DNA from 4 places in the Shewanella sp. 10N.7 genome. Region 4 is predicted to be linked to each of the others. Evidence: predicted binding sites of a transcription regulator. Region 4 holds the regulator's gene; each other region holds the start of a gene.
What was found. The regulator sigma-54, encoded in region 4, starts transcription at its own class of promoters, with help from an activator protein. The targets are predictions, from matches to a motif close to GTTGGCACGNNNNTNGNNT.
Positions count from the first base shown of each region.

Region 1: a site for sigma-54 is predicted at 1,933-1,951, ahead of LMH66_RS07965 (P-II family nitrogen regulator). Genes of this name have one in related genera too.
Region 2: a site for sigma-54 is predicted at 2,075-2,093, ahead of LMH66_RS00625 (YggN family protein). Genes of this name have one in related genera too.
Region 3: a site for sigma-54 is predicted at 1,339-1,357, ahead of LMH66_RS08360 (flagellar hook-length control protein FliK). Genes of this name have one in related genera too.

Region 1 covers NZ_JAJGZS010000009.1:137,692-141,085, reverse strand. Annotated here, with positions in the region: gene LMH66_RS07970 (polymer-forming cytoskeletal protein) at 199-1,518, shown strand; gene LMH66_RS07965 (P-II family nitrogen regulator) at 1,998-2,336, shown strand; gene LMH66_RS07960 (ammonium transporter) at 2,347-3,394, shown strand, end outside.
Region 2 covers NZ_JAJGZS010000001.1:151,476-154,869, forward strand. Annotated here, with positions in the region: gene LMH66_RS00620 (LysR family transcriptional regulator) at 1-597, opposite strand, end outside; gene LMH66_RS00625 (YggN family protein) at 1,141-1,971, opposite strand; gene glsB (glutaminase B) at 2,281-3,195, opposite strand; gene LMH66_RS00635 (50S ribosome-binding protein YggL) at 3,204-3,394, opposite strand, start outside.
Region 3 covers NZ_JAJGZS010000010.1:73,073-76,466, forward strand. Annotated here, with positions in the region: gene LMH66_RS08360 (flagellar hook-length control protein FliK) at 1-1,236, opposite strand, end outside; gene fliJ (flagellar export protein FliJ) at 1,468-1,914, opposite strand; gene fliI (flagellar protein export ATPase FliI) at 1,914-3,251, opposite strand; gene fliH (flagellar assembly protein FliH) at 3,220-3,394, opposite strand, start outside.
Region 4 covers NZ_JAJGZS010000025.1:26,379-29,772, forward strand. Annotated here, with positions in the region: gene ptsN (PTS IIA-like nitrogen regulatory protein PtsN) at 1-208, opposite strand, end outside; gene hpf (ribosome hibernation promoting factor) at 211-498, opposite strand; gene LMH66_RS15495 (RNA polymerase factor sigma-54) at 523-2,007, opposite strand; gene lptB (LPS export ABC transporter ATP-binding protein) at 2,189-2,920, opposite strand; partial or broken gene lptA (lipopolysaccharide transport periplasmic protein LptA) at 3,193-3,394, opposite strand, start outside.

The sequences.
Region 1 (3,394 bases), on a different contig from region 4:
GAAGTCCTTAACAATAGTTTGCTTATGTTAGCGAAGCGGATTATTACATATATTTTAGAAACACTGAAGTTATTAATGAATTAGCTAAATAAGCCGCGTTTTAAAGTGAATGACATGTAAATGCAATGTTATTTGTTGTTTTAATTTAGTTGGTTTACTATAAGTCGAAAATTTATAATAAAAAGGATACTGCTGGGTATGAATAACAAAGGAAACGGGGTGACTTTTATTGGTCCCGAAACTTCACTGGATGGGGAAATGACAGTAAAAGGGCCTGCTTTGATTGCTGGTCAAGTCAAAGGTGTTATTCGTTCAACAGACCAAGTTAAAATTGAAGTAGGTGGCGAAATTGACGGTGAGCTTTACTGTCAAGAATTACGAGTTTGTGGTGTGTTTAAAGGTTCTTTACACTGTAACAGTCTCGTCATCGTAAGCTCTGGTGTAGTTGAAGGTGATGTTTCAAGTCATAAAATGGAAATTTATGATGGTGGTCAATTCTTAGGTGCTAGAACTAAAGGCCCTGAGCAAGGCGTTTTACCTGAATTAGCGGCAGATGAACAACCTGTTGCTTCATATAACGCTCCATTTATCGAAGAGCCAGCATACGCCTCCCCAAAGGCTGAAGCGCCTATTGCAGAGGCGCCGATAGCACAGGCTGCAAAAGTGAGTAATGTTAACGTAATGGCTGAGCCGATTACGAATGTTGCTGTTGACGCTCCTCAAGTCAAAACTGAGATTAAACCAGAAGTTAAACCTGAACCAATTTCTGACATCAGAGACAACTTGCAAGCAGACATTCAAACGAATGAGCCTGTTTTAAAAGCAGAACCTAAAGCTGCTGCGCCGCAAGAGCAACGTACTGCTGCAACACCAGCACCAGTACAAAGCAATGATACTGAAGCTGCTTCAAAGCCAAAATCTAAACTTGAAATTAAGCCTCAGCCTAATCCTCAAGCGCAATTAGCAGCTAAAGCTGCGGCAGAAAAAGCGCAAGAGAAAAAGTCAGGTTCTACTAAATTTGTTGTTGCTGGTGTTGTGTTAGCTGCTGCAGTAGGTGCAGTAGTTATGAAGCCTGAATTAGCAGAAGACTTAATGGCTCAATTCAATCAGCCTGCATCTCAAAATGAAGCATCTGTACCAGCAGTTAAAGATGTTGTCGTTGAAGAGGTTGTAGAAGCTGAAGACGTGTCAGAGCTTGATAATTTAGTTGATGCTGAAACCGCATTGGCTCAATTAGATGAAGCTGCACAATCTGAAGCCACGTCAGAGTTTGAAGCTGGCTTAGAAGAAGTAGCTGATGACCAGGAAGCATTATTAGCTGATTTAGGTACGAGCTTAGAGGCTGATATTGCAGCTGAAGCTGATGAAGTTATTGTGACAGCTGAAGAAGCGACAGAAACTGATGCGGTAGATAAAACTCAAGTAGACAGTTTATTAGCTGATTTATTGGCTGAAGAACGTACAGAGTCAGTAGAGGCTGTTGATACTGTTGAAGACACTTCAACAGGTAATCTGTAACCTTTACAATCAGTCATTAGATTAACAGAATTAGATTGTTATATTTGACCGAAAAGAGTGAAATACCTAACTCAGGTATTTGATAAAAGGTCCTCAATTGAGGGCCTTTTTTTGTGCCATTGGGGCCAACTATATTTATACCGTCTCATCTTTTACCCACTTATATTTATTGCTTTATTATTCTATGGGTACTTTTATTAACGCTTTTATTTTCCGCTAATCATTCGCCTTATTCTGGCTTTTAAAACTCCCACTAAACTCGTCAATTTAACCAAGTTTAAGTAAATCCATCGCACTCAATTCTCTGCGCTAATCTTGTGCGCACTGAAATGGAGCTGCACTCTGTTGGTGCGTTTTTGTCGTTATAAATATTATTGTTTTTATCATATCCTTTTAAAAACATGAGCTTATAAGTTTGGCCTGATGATTGAATTGTAATTGGAAACAAATATATAACAATCACACTTTTGGAGGTCGAGATGAAACTCGTCAGCGCTATCATCAAGCCATTTAAATTAGATGATGTCCGAGAAGCAATTGCTGGAATGGGCATTGAAGGAATGACTGTAACTGAAGTAAAAGGTTTTGGTCGTCAAAAAGGGCACACTGAACTTTATCGTGGCGCAGAATATCAAGTTGATTTTCTTCCTAAAGTGAAATTAGAAATTGCCACTAAAGCAGAAAATTTAGAAGTATTACTTGAAGCAATTACTACAGCTGCCCATACCGGCAAGATTGGTGATGGCAAAATTTTCGTAACTGATCTTGAACAGGCAGTCCGTATCCGTACGGGTGAGCTTGATAACGAAGCACTATAAGGGGGCTGAAATGGAAGAGTTAGCAGCGTTAGGAACGACAGTCACTGAGTTACGTTTCGCATTAGATACGTTTTACTTTCTAATCTCAGGTGCATTAGTTATGTGGATGGCAGCAGGTTTTGCCATGCTTGAAGCAGGTTTAGTTCGCTCAAAAAATACCACAGAAATTTTAACTAAAAACGTATGTTTATATTCAATTGCGTGTGTGATGTACCTGTTAGTCGGTTACAACATCATGTATGTCGATAATGTTGAAGCGGGTTGGTTGCCATCATTTGGTTCGCTAATTGGTTCACAAGCAGATGGTGCTGACCATGCGCTTGAGTCTGACTTCTTTTTCCAAGTGGTATTCGTAGCAACTGCTATGTCAATTGTCTCTGGCGCAGTTGCTGAACGTATGAAGCTTTGGTCTTTCCTACTTTTCTCTGTGGTACTGACAGCCGTTATTTACCCAATTGAAGGTTACTGGACTTGGGGTGGCGGTTTCTTATCTGCTGCAGGTTTCGTTGACTTCGCTGGTAGTGGTATTGTTCATATGGCGGGTGCAGCTGCAGCTATTGCCGGTGTATTACTACTAGGAGCGCGTAAAGGTAAATACGGTGCAAACGGTTCAGTAAACCCAATTCCTGGTTCGAATTTGCCAATGGCAACCTTAGGTATGTTTATTCTATGGATGGGCTGGTTTGGATTTAATGGTGGTTCTCAGTTATTGGTTTCTGATGCAGAAAATGCTTCAGCAGTCGCTAAAATCTTCGTTAACACTAACTCAGCAGCAGCATTTGGCGCAGTGTCAGCGTTAATTGTTTGTAAGATTGTTTGGGGTAAAGCAGATTTAACCATGATATTAAATGGTGCATTAGCTGGTCTTGTTGCTATTACTGCTGACCCATTATCACCATCATTATTGATGGCAGCTGTTACAGGTATTGTCGCTGGTGGTGTTGTTATTTTCTCGATTGTTGGTTTTGACCGTATCAAAATTGATGACCCAGTCGGTGCGATTTCTGTTCACGGTGTATGTGGTTTCTTAGGCTTAATGTTAGTTCCACTGTCAAATG
Region 2 (3,394 bases), on a different contig from region 4:
TTCATGCCACTCACCTTGATATACAAGACAGTTATGATCAACCAGCTGTTCAGGACGAGAAATGGTGCCATTTTGAGCGATGTACTCTGGCGATGCTGCAAGTAAGAACTGACACTTCATCAATGGACGAGCAACCATACCTAAAGGTAATTGCTCTGACATAGTTAATAATAAATCTAAGCCTTCGCTGACTACATCAACCTTGTGGTCAAGTAAGCTGACTTGTAACTCAAGCTCAGGGTGTTTAGCCATAAACTCAGGTAAAGCCGGAATGATGTGCATGGTACCGAAAGATTGAGAAATACCCACTTTCAATACACCACGGGTCGCATCATTTAAATTATGTACACTTGCGACAGCTTGTTCAGCATCACGAAGCAACTCTTCACCTTGAATATAAAGCAAGTTACCTGCTTCTGTCAGACTCAGACTACGTGTAGTACGTTGAATCAGTTGAACCCCAAGTTTATGTTCAAGATCAGCAACCTGAGTACTTACTTTCGACTTAGATATACTCAATCTTCTGGCTGCGGCACTGAAACTACCAGCGCGGGCAACATGAGTAAAAATAGCAATAGGTTCTAACAGTTCTAACATGGGAGTCGCCTTAAGCTGTTTACGACATTAAAAATAGTTTTTGGAATGCCAATCACTGTAACTTATCCGAAACAATACTGAACAAGATTTAACCGATATAGCAGTGCGAAAATGTATGCACGATTAACCAAAAAAGAAATTAAATTGTGATAGTCCGTTATCCTGTATAGCCAATCAAAACTATAACAATAAGTTAATAGGATTAGCGATGCAGTCTTTTAATTTATGGAGTATACCAAAAAAATTACATATGGCTCTATATTTATAATATACAATTTTTTTATCAGAACAAATCATATCTTCAACAGAAGTGTAGTTGAATTAACATTTTAAAGGCTTTTTAAACGAAAAAGCCCCTGCATATGAATGCAGGGGAAGGTCAGGTGCATTTTGACAATGCTAGAAATTGAACAATCAAGATAATCAAATAAGTCACATCAAATTGCGCTAGCGGTGAACAATCTAATCAATTACCTATTAGTTAAATCAAATACTGATACTTATATATAAAATTCAATTCAACCAATTAACACTCAAGTAAACTTATTCGTATTGGGTATTATCCAATGTTGCAAGTTGGTATGAAGCAAGTTCAGGAATCGATTGACGAACTTCAGATTCAAGCACCATAAGCTCTTCAAAGTCAGCACAAATCTTTTCAGCTTTCGCTTCAATAGCCTCAGACTGATCTGCTATTTGCAATTCAATGTCTTCACCTACTCTTTCCATTTTGGTAGAAAATGCTTCCATTTTCTCTTCAAAACTTCCACCTTCAGATGACATCATTTCGGCGCCTAAAGCCATCATAAAGCTACCCATTGAATTCTTAATCATGGCTTCCATTTCTTGTTCAAAATCTTCATTAAATGCTTCTTCAATTGAAGATTCCGTAGCGCCTAAATAAAACTTGTCACCTTGTTGATAGGCCGCTTCATCAATACGAGTTTGAATGCCTGCTAACAGCTCATCTAATTTGGCGCCTGTTGCATCACCAAAAATTGGCGTAAGTGCTAGGCTCACAGCATCCGTTGCTAGTACTACAACTTCATTCACTAAATCGATAATTTCAGGAACTTGTTGAGATAACTCTTCTGAGTAATTGGTTAATAAGTTGCGTTGCTTACTATCTAAATCTATCTTGCTACCTTCGACATAAAGCTCACCCATTTCAACTCGATATAGCTCTTCGCCCTTTTCACTGATTAACAGCTTCTTAGGTTCGACAGTCACATCATAGTTAAGAGTGACATTACATTGCTCGTCATCTAGTGACAGCTTTGCCATAGCAGGCGTGATTGCTCCGGCAGTAAAAATAAGACCTGATAAAGCAAGACCTTTAATTAATCCGTTGGTGAAATTAGTTTGAGTTTTCATTAGCTCTTCCCTTGCTGTAAATAAAACACAGTCATTAAGTTGTAGACTGAATTTTCAAATTTGATAATTAAACCGTTTATTACGATTAAACTTAAATTAGATAAAGCACAGCCCATGCCAATATTTAAAAAACCTTTATTTTCAGAGATTAAAGTGAACTAGGCGACGTTATAGACAAAGAAAGGAATTATGAAGTTAACCGACAATGAGTGAAATAACCAACAAAGTGGTGTTTTTCACTCTTTGCTAATTTTCACTAAAAATAAACAGAAGGAGGGGAGCAATAGCAGTAAAAATGAAATCAAAGCACTAAAAAATTGAACGCCCCAAAGCCTGTGATAAGTGCTCCAGCATACGCGTACCCGCCAATGAATTTCCGTTTTGGTCTAACTCTGGAGACCAAACACAAATAGACATATCACCAGGAATAACAGCAATAATTCCGCCACCAACACCACTTTTACCCGGCATACCAACGCGATAAGCAAATTCGCCCGCGCCATCATACAAACCAGATGTTGCTAACAACGCATTCAGCTGCCTTGTTTGTACAGGGGTAACCAGTTGTTCATTTTGAAGTGTCTTGCCACGATTAGCCAAATAGAACATGGCTTTAGACAAATCAGCGCAATTCATTTTGAGTGAGCAATAATGAAAATAGTTTTTTAATACCGTATCGACATTACCATCAAAATTACCAAATGATTTCATCAAGTAGGCAATAGAGGCATTTCTAGCACTAAATTTAAATTCTGAGTTGGCGACATTTTTATCAAAACAAATGTGTGAATTGCCACTGAGCTTTCTGACTTCTTCAAGCATACGGTGCTTGGGTGCGCTTTGTCTGGCTTGAATTAAGTCTGCAATCACTAATGCGCCTGCATTGATAAAGGGATTACGAGGGATCCCGCGCTCTAACTCAACTTGGACCAGTGAATTAAAAGATTGACCAGATGGCTCTTTGCCTACTCTGCTCCAAATTTCATCTTCGGTGTATAAGCTAAGTGCCAGCGTCAAACTAAAGACTTTAGAAATACTTTGAATTGAAAACGGCTCAAGGTAATCGCCTGCTCCGATGGTTTGTCCATCAGCAGTCGTTACAGCAATCGCAATTTTATTAGGATCAACACTCCCCAAAGCAGGAATGTAATTTGCTACCTTTCCAGAACCAATAAGTGGCCGAACTTTGTCGACCACTTGTTCAAGCAAAATTTGCTCAGGCATTGGCTTAATTAGCCCCACCAGATGTCGTATAACGCACTGACTTCAAGTTGAGGTACTTTCTTCGCTTCCCAAAAGGCTTTTACAGCTGCAACATCTTCTTCGGTACATTTGCCGATTTGCTGAGTGGCAATAATACCTTCCCACATTTTGTGTCCGCCACCGTGGAAGCCTAGCTCACGCGGTAAAATAACCTCATCGA
Region 3 (3,394 bases), on a different contig from region 4:
GATAAGTTGTTGTTTCATTACAGGTGCAAACTTTTGAATCATATCCTGCATTTGCACTACGGACTCAGCCCCTTGACGTAACGAAAGTTGAAATTGAGGTACATCACTTTTGTGCTGTGGTGTAAAACTGCTTTGATTTTGTAGTGCTTTTACATCTATCGTTTCACTCTCTTGCCCTAGTTCAGCAAGTGTTGATTGACTTGAGTTAGCTGCTGCATTAACCATGGCATTATTAAAGGCGACTTTGGAGGTTGGTTTATCTAATGCCACACTTATCTCGGCTTTACTAAGATTCACAGGGGCACTTTCTTTATCTTCGTTCTTAGCTAGTTTATTCGTATCAGCTATGACTTTTGAATCAGCCGCAACTTTCTCAGCATTGGCAACCTGAGCTGAAGCGGCAATATTGTTAGCTGTATCAGTGGCATTCGCATCACTTTGGACACTATTTGCGATATTAGATGTTGAGTTAGCAAGCTTAGCTTTTTCAGCAGTAATTAAATCAGCATTGGCCTCTGCAACAGGGATTGTTGCTGTCTGGTTATTGAGTTTCCCATCGATTAACAAAGGTAAGGCTTGGTTATCAGTGATGTTGATTTGTTGATTATAGCCATTAATTAGTTTGTTCAGTTCAACAGCACTTAAGGCGGCAAGATCTTGTTCACTCACCGAAGAAAATTGAGTCAATGCATCTAGTTGCTCAGTGTTCAGTGAACTTAAAAAAGAAGTGGTACTTATTTCGGTACCTAACTCTTTATCAATATCATCAATAACCGTCTCAATAGCCTTTTCAATTCCTATGTCAATTCCTGCTTCTTTCGGCAAAACATCAACTGCGAGCTCATTAACCAATAAACCCTTTTCAATTGAATGCTGAGTCTCTTCAGTTAACACTAATTCGCTATCGGCTTGAGAAAGCGCTAACTCTGACAACTCAGATTCAAGCGGCAAGTCTTTGCCACTTTTTTCAATATCTGCCTGAGTATCGAAATTTTCAGCTAAATCTATTTGAGCAAAAATAAGATCAACATCCGAACCTTCTGCCGATGGAGCATCGATACTAGCTGGTTGTTCATTAGTATTTAGACTGAGCTTAGTTTTATCTACATCCACTTGTGATGCTTGATTAAAGACAGATAAAAAAGACTGTTTATCATCGAGTTGCACGGTTCCTGAAACCTGCGAATTGGTGGTTTTGCCACTATTCCCCAATAAAATACTGCTCATTTGTTGCATAACAAACTCCACTCAACATCACTCATAACGAACCAATTGGTACAACAATCGGATCCTGATAACAGTCACAAAGCTGACACTTCACTAACTAACTCTATAAATAAGCAATTAAAATGCCAGCTTATTAGAATATTGGTTTTTAAGGTTATTTACTCTTTCATCGCAAGGTAACTATCAGACTGAAAAATGAAAGTTTTGAGTCAAGTTTAAGCGTTAAGTTTAAGAAGATTTCTAGCGAGGTTTTTTACGGATGAATTGTTGCATCGCAAATTCATCCGATGCTTTTTGTTCACGTTTATTTGCAATTATTTGCGCTTTTAATGCATTTTTTTCTAGTAACATTTCCACAGCTTTACGTTTTTGCTGCTTTTCTTGCCAATGTACTTGGCGATAACCCGTTTGTTTTTCAGCTTCTTTTACTGCATTAACTTGTTGAATGAGCGCTTGATCGACTTGCTTAATAAATTCATGAAATGAATGGTATTCACTGGCACTTAAAGTTTTACCTTGGGTTTCACCCATTTGCTTCATGTATTCAAGACGATAGTTATTCAGTGCATCTAGCTGACCTTGACACTTTTGCTGCTCAAGCTGGGCAGACTTTAATTGCAAAGCAGCTTGCTCTTCAGCTTCTTTATTGATTTTTAATACTGTCAACAGAGGATCAGCGCGGCGCATTATTTACATTGGGCAGCGATTTGCCCCACCATAGTTTGGCTATCATTAAACGAGATAACATCTTTAAAACCCTGTCTTAAAAATGCATTCATCGCAGGTTGTAATCTAATGGCATTGTCTATTCGCGGATCGCTACCTTGAGAATATGCTCCAATGGATATGAGGTCGCGATTTTGCTGATAGGTAGAATACATTTGCTTAACTAAACGCATCGATTCTAAATGTTCTGGCGCAATCACCATTGGCGCAACACGACTAATAGATTGTTCAATATCAATAGCTGGGTAATGACCAGAATCAGCAAGTGTGCGAGATAAAACAATGTGACCATCAAGAATCGCTCTTGACGCATCTGCAATGGGATCTTGCTGATCATCACCTTCTGTCAGTACAGTATAAAAAGCAGTAATGGAACCTTGTCCAGGGCCTCCGTTACCTGCCCGTTCAACCAGTCTTGGTAATTTAGCAAATACTGATGGCGGATAGCCTTTTGTTGCTGGCGGTTCTCCAACAGCTAACGCCACTTCACGTTGCGCCTGAGCATAGCGGGTTAAGCTATCCATCAATAATAAAACGTTGTACCCCAAGTCACGAAAGTATTCAGCTATACGAGTGGATGTTTCACAAGCACGAAGACGCATTAATGGCGAAGTGTCAGCTGGTGCGGCTACGACAACGGAGCGAGCACGTCCTTCTTCACCAAGGATCTCTTCAATAAACTCTTTTACCTCACGACCACGCTCGCCCACTAGCCCTACAACAATAATGTCAGCAGTTGTCCCGCGAGTCATCATGCCTAATAGCACACTTTTACCCACACCGGAGCCAGCAAATAAGCCCATTCGCTGACCCTTACCCACTGTTAGCATGGCATTGATGGCCCTTACCCCTACATCTAAAGGTTCAGAAATGGCGCGTCTAGCAAGTGGATTAATTGGCGGTGCATGGCGAGAAGCTTGTTGATCTGTATTTAATGGCCCTAAGCCATCAAGTGGTGAACCACTGCCATCAAGCACTCTGCCCAACAAACTCAGTCCGACATTCAAACTTGACTGCTCACCTAATGGCCGCACTCTTGCCCCAGGTAGTACACCTCTTAATTCATCAACGGGCATTAAGTACAACAGCTCGTCATCGAACCCGACCACTTCGGCAACTAATTCACCCGCCATAGTTTCAATCGAGCATAAACTGCCCACTGGTGCTCTGCAGCCTGTAGCTTCTAATGTTAAGCCCACAACACGCACTAACTGCCCACTGGCTACCGGCCTAAGTGGGCTGACTTTTTGACTTTGGTTCTTGAGTTTATTCAGTAACTGATGTTGACGGCTTTGCATTGTCTCGTACCTCATCAGTTTCTAAAATTTTGGATTGCTCATCTGCACCATTTTCAATTGCTGTTGTGTTATGAAGGTCAACTGAAGAATCTGCAACTTGGAAACTTTGATCTTTTATAGATGATTCTTCTATCAATGGTTCA
Region 4 (3,394 bases):
TTAATCGACCATGAGGAATCGCAATGCCATTTCCTATACCTGTACTACCCATTTTTTCACGTGCTATTAAACTTTCAAAAATAGCCTGTGAAGATAGGGTTGGGTACTGGGCAGCCATTAAATCGCTGATAAGTTCCAGTACTTTTTTCTTACTGCCCGGCGTGGCGCAGGTAGTGCACGCCGGCTGCAGAATGGTGCGAAGTTCCATCGTTAGTGTTTAATTAACTTCTCTTTGTGTTTAATTACCTGACGATCTAATTTGTCGATCAGGGCGTCAATTGCAACATACATATCAGCGTTCTGTGATACCGCAAAAACTTCACCTCCTTTGAGGTGTAATTTTGCCTCTGCAATTTGTTGCAGCTTTTGAACATTGAGCACAACGTGAACATTATTGATCTGTTCGAAGTGTCGTTCAAGCTTTGAAAACTTAGTTTGTACATACTCACGTAAAGATTGAGTAATTTCCACATGGTGCCCAGTCAGGTTAATTTGCATAGATCATCCTCCAATAACAAAGGCTTATAGGCTTTTGCGTTGGTTTGAGGGAGGGATGAGCATTGCTTCACGATATTTGGCGATCGTACGCCGAGCAACATTGATCCCTTGTTCTGCCAATAGCGTCGCCATTTTACTATCGCTAAGTGGCTTTTGCTGGTTTTCTGCGGCAACAAGCTTTTTAATAAATGCGCGAATTGCAGTAGAAGAACACTCTCCGCCATCATCAGTACTCACATGGCTTGAAAAGAAATATTTTAGTTCAAAAAGTCCCCTAGGGGTGTGCATATACTTTTGTGTCGTGACACGCGAAATCGTCGACTCATGCATTTCAACGGCTTCAGCAATGTCATTAAGTACCATTGGCTTCATTGCTTCTTCGCCAAACTCAAAGAAGCCTTGCTGAAATTGCACAATACAATTAGCCACTTTTAATAGTGTCTCATTACGGCTTTCAATACTCTTGATAAACCATTTTGCTTCTTGCAAATGACCACGGATAAATTGGCTGTCTGATTGGTTTGCTGAGCCTTTTGCCATTGCTGCATATTGCTGATTCACACCAATTTTTGGCATGTTATCTGGATTTAACTCAACGACCCAACGGCCACTCTTTTTAAACACTGTCACATCTGGAATGACATATTCATCTTTAATAGGAGTGATCTGTAACCCTGGACGTGGGTTAAGCGTTTGAATAAATTGAATCGCTTCGCGTAAATCATCTTCTTTAAGCTTGGTTTTACGCATTAATAATCTAAAGTCGCGGCCTGCAATTAAGTCTAGGTGTTCTGCAATCAGTAGCTTAACGTTATCGATACAAGGTATTTCATTAGGGTATTGGCCCAGCTGAATCATCAGGCATTCGCTTAAATCTCTTGCTGCAACGCCTACTGGATCAAAATGCTGAACTCGTTTGAGTACAGCTTCAACTTCATCGAGTTCAATATCTTCTAGGCCTAAAGCTTGCAATATGTCTTCAGTTGTTTGGGTTAAGTAACCACGTTCATCAACGGCATCGATAATCGCTGTGGCAATTACCAGATCGTTTTCAGAAAAAGGGGTGAGATTTTTTTGCCACTCTAAATGCTCATATAAGCCTTCTGTGGTTTCACCCTGAAAAGGCATATCGTCATCACGAGCCACTGCGCCAGAACCTGAACTTGGGGATGCTGTGTAAACTTCATCCCATGTGGTATCCATTGGTAATTCGTCAGGCATGGATTCTTTGGTCAACGATTCAGTGGTGTCTACGGTTGAGGTGTCTTTTTCAACAGTCACTTGGCTGTTATCACTAAAATCAGTATCGGTTTGCTGGGCGTTTTCTTTTACTGGTTCTTTTGCTTTAGCAAACTCATCTTCGAGCTCAAGGAGTGGATTTGAGTCAAGTGCTTGTTGAATTTCTTGCTGTAGCTCCAATGAGGAAAGTTGCAATAAGCGAATGGCTTGTTGCAACTGTGGGGTCATAGTCAGGTGTTGACCCATTTTAAGTTGGAGTGAGGCTTTCATTTACCGCTTATCCCTAATTGAGTTTCATCGTCGCGACTAACAATTGTGTGGGTCTAGCACCTTTTTAAACTGCTTCTAGGCTTAAGCTGAAGCTTGGCTTAAGTTCAGTCTAGAACATTGCACTAAAAAGTGGGACTGATACTGGTCGCGACATGCCATATTGTGCACTAAAGAATGCTAACTATAGCTTGAATTGCTCACCTAAGTATACTGACCTGACTTGCTGATTGTCTAAGATTTCAGCAGGCGTGCCTTCTGCAATTAAATCACCGTGGCTAACAATATACGCGCGCTCACATACATCAAGCGTTTCACGAACATTATGGTCGGTAATGAGTACTCCAAGTCCACGATTTTTTAATTGTTGAATAATTTTCTTGATATCTATCACAGAGATAGGATCGACACCGGCAAAAGGCTCATCTAGCAGAATGAACTTAGGATTTGCCGCTAATGCGCGTGCGATTTCAACACGTCGACGTTCACCACCCGATAATGCCATACCTTGGCTATCGCGAATGTGAGTAATATTAAACTCTTCTAATAAGTGCTCTAACTCTTCGATGCGCTGCTCAGTCGTTAAACTCTTGCGGGTTTGCAACACCGCCATAATATTATCGTGTACGGTTAACTTGCGAAAAATACTGGCTTCTTGTGGTAAATAGCCAATACCTTTGCGTGCACGCAGGTGCATTGGATCTGCCGTGAGGTCGTCAGAATCAATTAATATGCGGCCTTTATCACTTTTAACTAAGCCAACGACCATATAAAAGGTGGTGGTTTTACCTGCACCATTTGGCCCTAATAGCCCAACAATTTGCCCAGTTTTAACGGTAAGACTGACATTTTTGACCACTTGGCGACTTTTGTAGCTTTTAGCCAAGTTTTCAGCTGTTAAGGTAATTTGGGTCATTATTGAGTTTGCTCTAGCGCTGGTGTTTCAGGTAATGCATCTGAAGCTGATTGTTCATCACTTGATGCAGGCTTAGCTATTGAAGGTGTTTCAGCTTCAGTTGCTGCTGCCGAATCCAAACCATTTTCAGTGTTTTCGATAGCGGCATCAGATTGATTTTCAATTAACTTCTCAGCTGTTTCTTCAGGTGCTTGCTCTGTGACTTCTTCTGTTGAAACAGGCTCAGATGAGGCGCTATCTGGTTGCTCTGAAGTGTCTTTCGATTCATTTAAATCAGGGTAGTTTTCAGGCTGGAAAATTGTGATGACTCGGTCTTTTCCGTCGCCAGTACTTTCAGCAATCAATTGCTGTTTTTCAATATTATAACTGATGAGGTTACCGGTAACTTGGCTACCTGCTTGATCAAGTTTAGCGTTACCTTTTAAGGTTAAAATACTGCTGGCTAGCTCATATCTGATTTCATTGGCACTGGCT